DNA from 2 places in the Nitrospirillum guanabarense genome. Region 1 is predicted to be linked to the other one. Evidence: predicted binding sites of a transcription regulator. Region 1 holds the regulator's gene; the other holds the start of a gene.
The links. Region 1 encodes LexA, which represses DNA repair genes until DNA is damaged. Its sites were predicted from a motif close to ATGTTCTANTTTGGTTC; they were not measured.
Positions count from the first base shown of each region.

Region 1 (5,621 bases):
CTGTGGCAGGACGGTATCACCTTCCTGATGGCCACCCGCCACCACGGCGCCATGCGCAACGTGGGTCCGACGCGGGTGGAGCTGGGCACCCGCACCATCTTCAACCTGACCGGCCCCCTATCCAACCCGGCGGGCGCCAAGCGCCAGCTGATGGGCGTGTTCGCCGAGCGCTGGGTGGAACCGCTGGCCCAGGTGCTGAACCGCCTGGGCACGGAGGTCGCCTGGGTGGTCAGCGGCGAGGACGGGCTGGATGAGATCACCACCACCGGCGCCACCCACGTGGCGGAGCTGCGCCACGGCGCCATCCGCCGCTTCCAGGTGACGCCGGACGACGCCGGCCTGCTCCGCGCCCGGCCCCAGGACATCCGGGGCGGCGACGCGGTGGAGAACGCCCGTGCCCTGCGCGCCGTGCTGGCGGGGGAAAAGGGCGCCTATCGTGACATTGTGCTGATCAACGCGGCCGCCGCCTTGATCGTCGCCGACAAGGCCACCACCTTGCCTGATGGCGTGGCTCAGGCGGCCCAGGCCCTGGACGACGGCCGCGCCGCCGCCAAGCTGGCGGCCCTGGCCCATCATTGCCCCCTGCCGCCCCCCGTGGCGGAAGAGCCCCTTGCCGCCCCCGGCGGCGGAAGAGATTGAAGGAGCGCGCGCATGAGCGACGCAGCAGACGTCCTGGCCCGGATTTGCGCCGACAAGCGTGAGCATATCGCCGCCCGCAAAGCCGCCCGCCCCCTGGCCGAGGTGGAACAGGCGGCGCGCGACGCCGGCCCCACCCGGGGCTTCGCCCGGGCCTTGCAGGCCAAGGTCGACGCCGGCCTCTACGCCCTCATCGCCGAAATCAAGAAGGCCAGCCCCAGCAAGGGCCTGATCCGGGAGGATTTCGATCCCCCCGCCCTGGCCCGGGCCTATCAGGAAGGCGGGGCCGCCTGCCTGTCGGTGTTGACCGACGTGCCCTATTTCCAGGGGGCGGACGAGTACCTGGTGGCGGCGCGCGCCGCCTGCGACCTGCCGGTGCTGCGCAAGGACTTCATGCTGGACACCTATCAGGTGGCCGAGGCCCGCGCCCTGGGGGCCGACTGCATCCTGCTGATCATGGCGGCGCTGGACGACGCCCAGGCGCTGGAGCTGTATGGCGCCGCCACCGGATGGGGCATGGACGTGCTGGTCGAGGTGCACGACATCGAGGAGATGCGCCGCGCCCTGGCCCTGCCCGGCGGTCTGCTGGGCGTGAACAACCGTAATCTCAAGACCCTGTCCATCGATCTCGCCACCACCGAGATGCTGGCCGGCATGGTTCCCCCCGGCCGCCACCTGGTGGCGGAAAGCGGCCTTTATCATCCCCAGGACCTGCTGCGCATGGAAATCGTGGGCGCCCGCCGCTTCCTGGTGGGTGAGTCGCTGATGCGCCAGGCCGACGTGGCGGCCGCCACCCGCGCCCTGCTGGGCCTGGACCAGGCGGTGGCCTGAGATGGCCGAGACCAGCGGCCTCACCCATTTCGACGCCGCCGGCCGGGCGGTGATGGTCGACGTTTCCGACAAGGCGGAGACGGAGCGCCTGGCGACCGCCCGCGGCCGCGTGACCATGAAGGCGGAGACCCTGGCCCTGATCCAGGCGGGCCAGATGGGCAAGGGCGATGTCTTGGGCGTGGCGCGGCTGGCCGGCATCATGGCGGCCAAGCGCACCCCCGACCTGATCCCCCTCTGCCACCCGCTGGCCCTGACCAAGGTGACGGTGGACCTGACCTGCCTGCCTGAGGACAACGCCGTGGAGATCGAGGCCACGGCCAAGCTGAAGGGCCGCACCGGCGTGGAGATGGAGGCGCTGACCGCCGTCAGCGTCGCCGCCCTGACGCTGTACGACATGTGCAAGGCGGTGGATAAAGGCATGGTCATCGCCGATATCCGCCTGATCGCCAAGGACGGTGGCAAGAGCGGCCCCTACCGTGCGGAAAACTCCTGACCTGCAGGCCATCCATGATCCCCGTTGATGAAGCGCTGGCCCGCATCCTCTCGCAGTTCCAGCCCCTGGGCGGCGAACTGGTGGGGGTGGGCGAGGCGCTGGGCCGCGTGCTGGCGGCCGATGTCGTGGCCCGGGTGACGCAGCCGCCGGCCGCCGTCTCCGCCATGGACGGCTGGGCGGTGCGGGGGCCGGACCTGGGCACTCTGCCCGTCACCCTCGCCCGGATCGGCGAGGCGCCGGCCGGTCGGCCGTTCGCCGGCGCGGTGGGCCCGGGCCAGGCCGTGCGCCTGTTCACCGGCAGCGTCATGCCCGAGGGCGCCGACACCGTGGCGCTGCAGGAGGACTGCGACGACCTGGGCGACAGCGTGCGGGTGCGCGAAGGCAGGCCCGGCCGCTGGGTGCGCGCCGCCGGCCTGGACTTCACCGCCGGAACCGTGGGCCTGAAGGCCGGCCGCCGCCTGACCGTGCGCGACCTGGCCCTGGCCGCCGCCATGAACCACCCCTTCCTCACCGTGCACCGCCGCCCCCGCGTCGCCATCCTGGCCACGGGCGACGAGGTGGTGATGCCGGGGGAGCCGCTAGGCCCCGGCCAGATCGTCAGCAGCAATGGCCTGGCCCTGGCCGCCCTGGTGCGGCGCCATGGCGGCATCCCGGTCAACCTGGGCATCGCCCCCGATGACGCCGACGCCCTGGCCACCCTGGCGCGGGGGGCCACCGGCTGCGATCTGCTGGTCACCACCGGCGGCGCCTCCGTCGGCGAATACGATCTGGTGCGCGGCGCGCTGGGCGGCGAGGGGCTTGAACTCGACTTCTGGAAGATCGCCATGCGGCCGGGCAAGCCGCTGATGTTCGGCCGCCTGGGCGGCACACCCCTGCTGGGCTTGCCGGGCAACCCCGTCTCCAGCCTGGTGTGCGCCATCCTGTTCCTGGTGCCGGCGCTGCGCCGGATGCGAGGGCTGGCCCCGGCCGAGTTGCCCAGGGCGCGGGCCGTGCTGGCCACCCCCCTGCCCGCCAACGACCGCCGGCAGGATTATCTGCGTGCCGCCCTGGTGCCCGGCGATGGCGCGTTGCCCGGCGTGGCGACCTTCAGCCAGCAGGACAGCTCCATGCTGAGTCGCCTAGCGGCGGCGGATTGCCTGATCGTCCGCCCGCCCCATGCCCCCGCCGCCGAGGCCGGCACGGTGGTGGATATCGTCCCACTGGACGAGATTTAAGGTCCCGAGCCCCGAACCCGCCCTAAATCTGTCATCGTCTGATGGTTTTTCATCGCTGACCCTTGACGTGGGCCGTGAACCAAAATAGAACATGGCCAGTACGTTTCGGGTTTGTTCCATATCTAGCGGCTCGACACAGCGAAGGGGGCGATATGCTGACGCGGAAGCAACAGGAGCTGCTGCTGTACATCCACCAGCATCTGGGTGAAGGCGGCGTCTCCCCCTCATTCGATGAGATGAAGGATGCCTTGGGCCTCAAGTCCAAGTCCGGCATCCATCGGCTGATCACCGGACTGGAGGAGCGTGGCTTCATCCGCCGCCTGCCCCACCGCGCCCGGGCGCTGGAGGTGCTGCGCCTGCCGGAGACGACGCCGGCACCCAAGAAGGCCGCCGCCGCGGCGCCGGCGGACGTGGAACCCCGCTTCAAGCCCAATGTCATCAAGGCGGACTTCCAGGCGGGCCTGCCCGGCCGGGATGCCGGCGATGCCATCGGCGCCGTCAGCCTGCCGCTGTACGGCCGCATCGCCGCCGGCCTGCCCATCGAAGCGCTGCGTGACAGTGGCAGCACCATCGACATCCCCGTCTCCATGCTGGGCATCGGCGAGCACTACGCCCTGGAAGTGGCGGGCGACAGCATGGTGGAGGCTGGCATTCATGACGGTGACACCGTCATCATCCAACGCTGCGAAACGGCGGAGAACGGCGCCATCGTCGTCGCCTTGGTCGACGCAGCCGAGGTGACGCTGAAGCGCCTGCGCCGCAAGAACAACTCCATCGCGCTGGAGCCCGCCAACCCCACCTATGAAACGCGGGTGTTCGGTGCCGACCGGGTGCGGGTTCAGGGCCGCCTGGTCGGCCTGTTCCGCCGCTATTGACCAGACATCCTGGACTAGACAGCGGCCCTGGCCACCTCAGTCCCAGGGCCGTTTGCTTTGCGGGTCGTGTACCGTCTCGATGCGTACACCGCCGCGTTCGAAGTACAGGGCATGGGCGCCGCAGGCGGCCAGCACGTCAGGGCCGATGACGCGGGGGGCGTCGCAGCCGGCCGCCGGCACGCGGGAGATCACCAGGTCGGCGTTGTCGCAATCCTCCGCCAGGGCGTCGCGGGTCCAGGCGATGGCCACCAACCGGCCTTCGGGCGCCGCCGGATCGCGCCGGTCCAGGACGATAGAGATCGGGGTGGTAGAGGCATCCCAGGCTGTCGCAGCGCAGGCTGCCGTCATCCGTGCCCACGGTGGGCCAGGCGGGCGGGCGCCCCTCCCCGCCATCGCGCTTGCCCCAGGTCTCCACCTCGAAGCCGCCACCGCGCGAGGACGACAGCCACAGCTTGCCGCCGCCGTCACGCACCGCCACCATGGTGCCGCCGCCCGACACCACCATGTCCGGCCGGGGCGTCAACGGCGCCAGCACGCAGCCGAGCGCGATGGGCGCCAAGCCGATCAGGCGCCAGCGGCGGCGCCACAGCATGAGCCACAGGCCGCCGCCCACCATCAGGCCGAAGGCCAGGTCGGACAGGGCGGCGCCGTGCAGCGCGGCCCCCGGCAAGGCGGCGGTGACGCGCGCGGTCCACAGGATGCCCTCGCAGCCCCAGCCGATCATGTCGATGATCCAGCCCTCCAGATGGAAGGGCATGGCGACATAGGCCAGCAGGCACAGCGGCATGATCCACAGCTCGGTGATGGGAATGCCGATCAGGTTGGCCAGCACGCCGTAATTGGCCACCTGCTGGAAGTGGTAGAGGCAGAACGGCATGGTGGCGATGGTGGAGATGATGGAGGTCAGGCACAGCCCGCCCACGAACAGCAGGGCGCGCCGTGGCCAGCCGCCCTCCTTGCGCCAGCGGTTCATCGGCTCGCGCAGCACCTCGTAGGCGCTGATCAGCGCCAGCACGGCGCCGAAGCTCATCTGGAAACTGGGGCCGGGCAACTGCTCCGGCTGGTACAGCAGGCAGAGGATGCCGGCAACGGCGATGGCCCGGGGGCTCAGGACCGAACGGTCGGCCAGGATGGCCACCATGGCCAGCGCCGTCATGAGGACGGAGCGCAAGGTGGGCACCTGCGCCCCGACCAGCATCATGTAGGCGAGCGTCGCCAGGATGGCGAAGGCGGCGGCGTACTTCTTGATGGGATGGCGCAACGCCACGCCCTCCCACAGCGCCAGGGCCGCGCGGGCGAAGAAATAGAACAGCGCCGCCACCAGGCTGATGTGCAGTCCGGAGATGGACAGGATGTGCTGCAGGCCCGAGACGCGCATGGCCTGCAGGTCATCCGGGGGAATGCCCGTCTGCTCCCCATTCAGCAGCGCGATGGCGATCATGGCGGGCGCGCCCGTCAGGCGCTCGGCCACGCGGCTGGCGATCAGCTCGCGCAAGGCCACCACCCGGTCGTTGACCCAACCGATCCAACCCACCGGCGCCGGCGCCACCACCTCCGGCGTCTTGAAGGCGA
Region 1 covers NZ_JAYEER010000004.1:1,350,245-1,355,865, forward strand. The annotation lists gene trpD (anthranilate phosphoribosyltransferase) at 1-639, shown strand, start outside; gene trpC (indole-3-glycerol phosphate synthase TrpC) at 652-1,467, shown strand; gene moaC (cyclic pyranopterin monophosphate synthase MoaC) at 1,469-1,960, shown strand; gene UAA55_RS24230 (molybdopterin molybdotransferase MoeA) at 1,975-3,174, shown strand; gene lexA (transcriptional repressor LexA) at 3,327-4,049, shown strand; gene UAA55_RS24240 (ComEC/Rec2 family competence protein) at 4,186-5,621, opposite strand, start outside.

Region 2 (5,621 bases), 1.3 Mb from region 1:
CGCCGGATCCGTGGGGTCGGGCCGCGCGTCGATCTTCAGCGCCTGGGGCGTGGGGGACGTGATGAAACCCGGCCGCCCCGCCAGCAAGGTGGCCCAGGCGTCGCCGCCACGGTCGACGCCGCCCGCCACGATGAAGGGGATCTGGGCATAGAAGCCGCGGTGCTGGTCGGGCATGTGGTCGCGGATCACCCGCTGCCCCACGATCGCCATCCGCTCGGCCACGCCGACCTTCTCCTGGATGGTTTTCTCGCCGGCATGCCAGACCGCCAGCTTGGTCAACGCGGTGTCACTCATTCCCGCCTCCTTCAGCTTGGCCGGGGCGGGCGCACCGGATGGTGCGCCCACGCCCCCCCGGATCACCCGGCAACGACCGCCTCTTTGGCGGCGGACAGACCCACCGGCGTCTCGACGAAGGGCACGAAGCCCGGCAGCGCCTCGACCCGGCGCAGGAAGGCGATGACGCCGGGATATCCCGACAGGTCGACGTTCCCCTCCGGGGCGCGGGCCACGTAGCTGTAGAGCGCCACGTCGGCGACGGTCGGCGCCCCGCCCACCAGCCAGTCGCGGCCCGCCAGATGGGCCTCGAGGTTCTCCAGCAGGCCGTGCGCCCGGGCGATGACCTCCTGCGGGTTGTGCTTGGACCCGAAGACGGTGACCAGGCGGGCCGCCGCCGGGCCGTACGCCACCTCACCCGCCGCCACCGACAGCCAGCGCTGCACGGCGGCGGTGCCCTGCGCATCCTCGGGCAGCCAATCGGCGCGGCCCAGCTTGCGGGCGAGGTAGACCAGGATGGCGTTGGAGTCCGACACGACGATGCCGTCGTCCTCCAGCACCGGCACCTGGCCGAAGGGGTTGAGGGCCAGGAACTCCGGCTTCTTGTGGGCGCCGGACTTCAGGTCGACCTCGATCAGTTCGTGCGGCACCGCCAGCAGCGAAAGGAACAGGCGCGCCCGGTGGGAGTGGCCCGACAGGGGATGGTGGTAGAGCTTCATGATCCGGTTCCCGATTTCAGGACCAGGGTCATTCCCGATCCGCGAAGGCAGGGTCGCCCATTCAGCCCATGCTGAGAATTACCGGTCTCGGCACTTCATTATTGCCGGTGGCGTAATGATGGATGCCTGCCGGCGGTGCCGGATTATGGCGGTCAAACCTCCAAAGCCTCGAGCATTCTCCAATACCATGCCGGCCCTCGGCCTGAAGATGTGGCGGCCGCCCCCGCGAGGGTCGTCACACTCAGGAGCTGAAGCCCATGGAACCCACCCCGCCCTCCCCCAGCCCGACCGTCGTGCTTGTCCATGGCGCCTGGGCCGATGCCTCCAGCTGGCGCCACGTCATTCCCCTGCTGATGAAGAAAGGCGTGCGCGTCGTCGCCGTCCAGAACCCCACCACCTCCCTCGCCGACGACGTGGCGGCGACCCGGCGGGCGCTGAACACCATCCCCGGACCGGTCGTGCTGGTGGGGCACAGTTGGGGCGGCACCGTCATCACCGAGGCCGGAAACGATCCGAAGGTGAAGGCGCTGGTCTATGTGGCGGCCTTCGCGCCGGGGGTGGGCCAAAGCACCGGCGACCTGGTCGGGGCGCATGCCCCGCCGCCGGCGCTGGCCAAGATCATCGACGACGGCGCCGGCTTCCTGACCCTGAGCACCGAGGGCTGGATACAGGACGTGGGCCAGGACCTGCCGGAGGAGGAGGCCAGGCTGCTGGCGGTGCTGCAGCCGCCCCTGGCGGCCCGCACCTTCACCGACACGATCACCGAGGCCGCCTGGTCCAGCCGGCCCAACTGGTACATCGTTTCCGGCGACGACCGGATCGTCAGCGTCGAGTTGCAGCGCAAGCTGGCCGGCCTGATGAACGCCCGCACCACCGAACTGAAGGCCAGCCATCTGTCCCTGTTGTCGATGCCGGAGGCCGTGGCCCAGGTCATCGTGGAGGCGGTGGGACGCGTGGCCGGATGATCCCGGCGGCCGGCGCAGCGGCGCCGGGTCTCAGAACCCGAACTCCAGCTGCGCCGGCGGGCCGGACGCCTCAAAACTGGAAACGGTCACCCCCAGCAGGCGCACGCCCGTGGGCAGGGGATAGACGGTGCGCACCAATTCCACGGCCGTCTCGCGCAAAAGGCCCTGCGACACCACGGGTGCCGCCAGGGTGCGGCTGCGGGTGGCCTGGCGGAAGTCGCCGTACTTGATCTTCACCGTCACGGTGCGGCCGAAGGCCTGCGCCTTCTCGCACCAGGCCCACACCTCATCCGCCATGGACAGCACGCCTTGCTCCACCGCCGCCGGCTCCGTCAAATCCTCCAGGAAGGTGGTTTCGGAGCCGGAGGATTTGCGCGGCCGGTCAGAGACCACGGGGCGGTGGTCCTCGCCATGGGCGATGGCGTGGTACCAGGGACCGGACTTGCCGAAATGGGTTTGCAGGAAGCTGACGGTCTGGCGGCGCAGGTCAGCGCCGGTGTGGATGCCCAGGCTGTTCATCTTCTCCGCCGTCACCGGGCCCACGCCGTGGAACTTGGCCACCGGCAGGTTTTCCACGAAGGCCTCGCCATGGCCGGGCGGCACCACGAACTGGCCGTTGGGCTTGCGGTGGTCGGAGGCCAGCTTGGCCAGGAATTTGTTGTACGAAATGCCGGCCGAGGCGTTCAGCCCCGTCTCCGCCTTGATGCGGGCGCGGATTTCCGTGGCCGTGGCCGTCGCCGTGGGTAAGCCCCGCCGGTTTTCCGTCACGTCCAGATAAGCCTCGTCCAGCGACAGGGGCTCGATCAGGTCGGTGTAGTCGGCGAAGATCTCCCGGATCTGGCGGGAGATGGCGCGGTAGACCTCGAACCGGGGTGGCACGAAGATCAGCGGCGGGCATTTGCGCAAGGCGGTGGTGGAGGGCATGGCGCTGCGCACGCCGTACTCCCGCGCCTCGTAGCTCGCCGCCGCCACCACGCCGCGCTTGGCGCCGTAGCCCACGGCCACCGGCCGCCCGCGCAGATGCGGGTTGTCGCGCTGTTCCACCGACGCATAGAACGCGTCCATGTCGACGTGGATGATCTTGCGGATGCCGGGGCTGGTCATGGCCTCGGCATCCTAGCAGATAAGCCCAACAAGACAGAACAAAAACAGAACTAAAATTGTCCCCGCTAGCTCCCGCTTTACTGATTGGTCAGGATGACGTTACGCTTTTCCACCCCCTCAACGGGGAGCGTCAATTGCATGGGCACGAAATAAATGATCGAGCGACGCGAGATAACCCAGAAAGAGTTAAACAACATTATGATGGAAGATGAGGGGCACTTTTTTGACATAAAAGGAAAATCTATTCAGCCATCAAAACTGCAAGAAACTTTCATAGCTTTTGCAAATGCAGATGGCGGAGATATATATGTGGGAATAGAGGACAAAAAGTTTTCAGGTGAAAGGCTTTTACCCTTTTCTTCTATGGAAGAAGCTAATGGGGTCATAGCTACCTTGCTAGAGCAAACCGTTCCATCGGTTGAGAATGTCTCTATAGAGTTTCTTATTCCTCCTGCTGGTGGATATATTTTACATGTATCCATTCCAAAAAGCCCAAAGGTTCACTATACGGCTGGGGGAGAATGCTTCATAAGGCTTAATGCCCAAAAATTGAAAATTAAAGGGGAAAGAGTAACAAGTCTCGCATACTCGAAGGGCGCAACTCCCTACGAACGCGTACCCGTGGATTCCGTAACGATAGATGAAATATCGGAATCCGAGATTCTAAATAATTACATGAGTAGAATAGAAACAAATATGGAAAAATCCACATTTCTTAGAAAACAACGGCTACTTTCAGAGAAAGATACGACATTAAAACCGAATGTTGGGTGCGTACTTCTTTTTGATGAAAACCCACAAGCTACCGTCGAAACTAGATGCGCGGTAAAAGTTTATAGATTAAGAACAACAGAGAAAGATTACAAAAGAGAACATCTACCAGAAATGCCATCCACAATATCTGGAAGCATAGAACAAATAATACTGAAGACAATTGAGAAAGTTAGGGAGCTTGTCGACGGCGCATCCTTCTATGACGGGGATAAACTCGTAACTTTGAGCTACCCTGCCGAAGCCATTAAAGAACTTTTAGTTAATGCCGTTATTCATAGAGACTATAGCTTAAATGACGACATACATGTGAAGGTCTATGACAATAGGGTCGAGATAACGAGTCCTGGGAAGCTGCCCGGCTACGTGACAAAAGACAACCTCTACGATGAACGCTTTTCCCGCAACCCAAATATCGTAAGACTTCTACACAACCTGCCAAATCCATTAAATCATGACATTGGAGAGGGACTAGATACAGTCAGAAACGAATTGAAGAAAGCTGGGTTGGTAAATCCAGAATTCGAAGAAAGAGGTAATTCCTTTGTTGCGATTATTAAACATCAGCGGATTGCTTCGATTGAGGACGTTATTCTCGAATACATAGAGACGAACCCCGAAGCAATCATAACAAACAAACTCATCCGCCAACTGAGCGGCGAGGACGATATCAATAAAGTCAAAAAAGCTCTTCAGAAATTGAGAGGGGAAGGAAAATTAATACTCGTCGATAATGGTGTGAGGGCATTTAATTACAAATACAAGAAAGCATAGCCTAAATCAGGCCCAATGAGGAGTGGCGCGACTGAGCGCCACTCCCGCCGAGCCCTCACTTCTCGATCTTGAACACCTGGTAGGAATGCGGCTGCACCGTCACGCCGAAGTCAGTGCGGGCGGCCACGGTGTCGCGGCGGAACCTGCCGTCCTTGGGGGCCGCCGCCGGCGTGGCGGCGACATCGGCGTTGGTGGACAGGTTGCGCAGACGCGCGCCCTGGCCCAGCAGCGACAGGGTCACCGACACCGGCTGGTCGCGGAAGGATTCCACCACGAAGGTGTCGTTGTCATAGGCGAACAGGCTGACGTGGTCCGGGCTGTCCAGCCGCACGGGGAAGTCCTGCTGCAGGTACTTCTTCACCTCGGTCACCAGGCCCTGGGGCAGGTTATAGAGGTCGCCCGGGTTCTCCGGCATGGTCAGGACGTAGAGGATGCCCCTGGAATACCGGTTCATCAGCAGGATGGGGAAGCCCTTGGCGTTGGCCACGCCGCGGATGATGGGCCAGCTGTCGTTGGTGTAGTAGTGGATCTCGGGAAACAGGACGGCCGGGGTGTCGCGCGCCGAGTCGTTCAGGCTGTCGCCGTTGCCGGCGCCATAGCCGTTGATGAAGTCGTGGATGGCCACCTTGCGGCCCGTGTCCCACACCTCCGCGATGTCCTCGATGCCTTTCCCCTTGAGCGCGGACAGCAGGCCGGAGGTGATGACCACGGTCTTGCCCGCCGCCAGGTTGCCCTTGATCTCATCCACGATCCTGGGATCCTGCGCCGCGGCCTGGGTCAGAAGGGCCACGTCGGCGTTGGCGGGGAACTTGGGCGACAGCTCGATCGGGATGCCGATGGTGCCCAGATAGTTGTGCAGGAAGTCCTCGCCGGAGGACTGATAGGGCTTGTAGCTGGCGATCCCAATGGGCTTGCCCAGCTTGCCCAGGTCCTTGTCCACCGTCTCCAGTGCATAGCCGGCGGCGCGGCCCCAGCCCGGGCCAGGGTCGTTGGCCTGGGCGCCCGCCTTGTAGCC
Region 2 covers NZ_JAYEER010000004.1:99,248-104,868, reverse strand. The annotation lists gene UAA55_RS18525 (2Fe-2S iron-sulfur cluster-binding protein) at 1-294, opposite strand, end outside; gene UAA55_RS18520 (glutathione S-transferase family protein) at 357-992, opposite strand; gene UAA55_RS18515 (alpha/beta fold hydrolase) at 1,250-1,957, shown strand; gene dinB (DNA polymerase IV) at 1,988-3,061, opposite strand; gene UAA55_RS18505 (ATP-binding protein) at 3,215-4,606, shown strand; gene UAA55_RS18500 (hypothetical protein) at 4,662-5,621, opposite strand, start outside.
Region 2: a site for LexA is predicted at 3,098-3,114, ahead of dinB (DNA polymerase IV). Genes of this name have one in related genera too.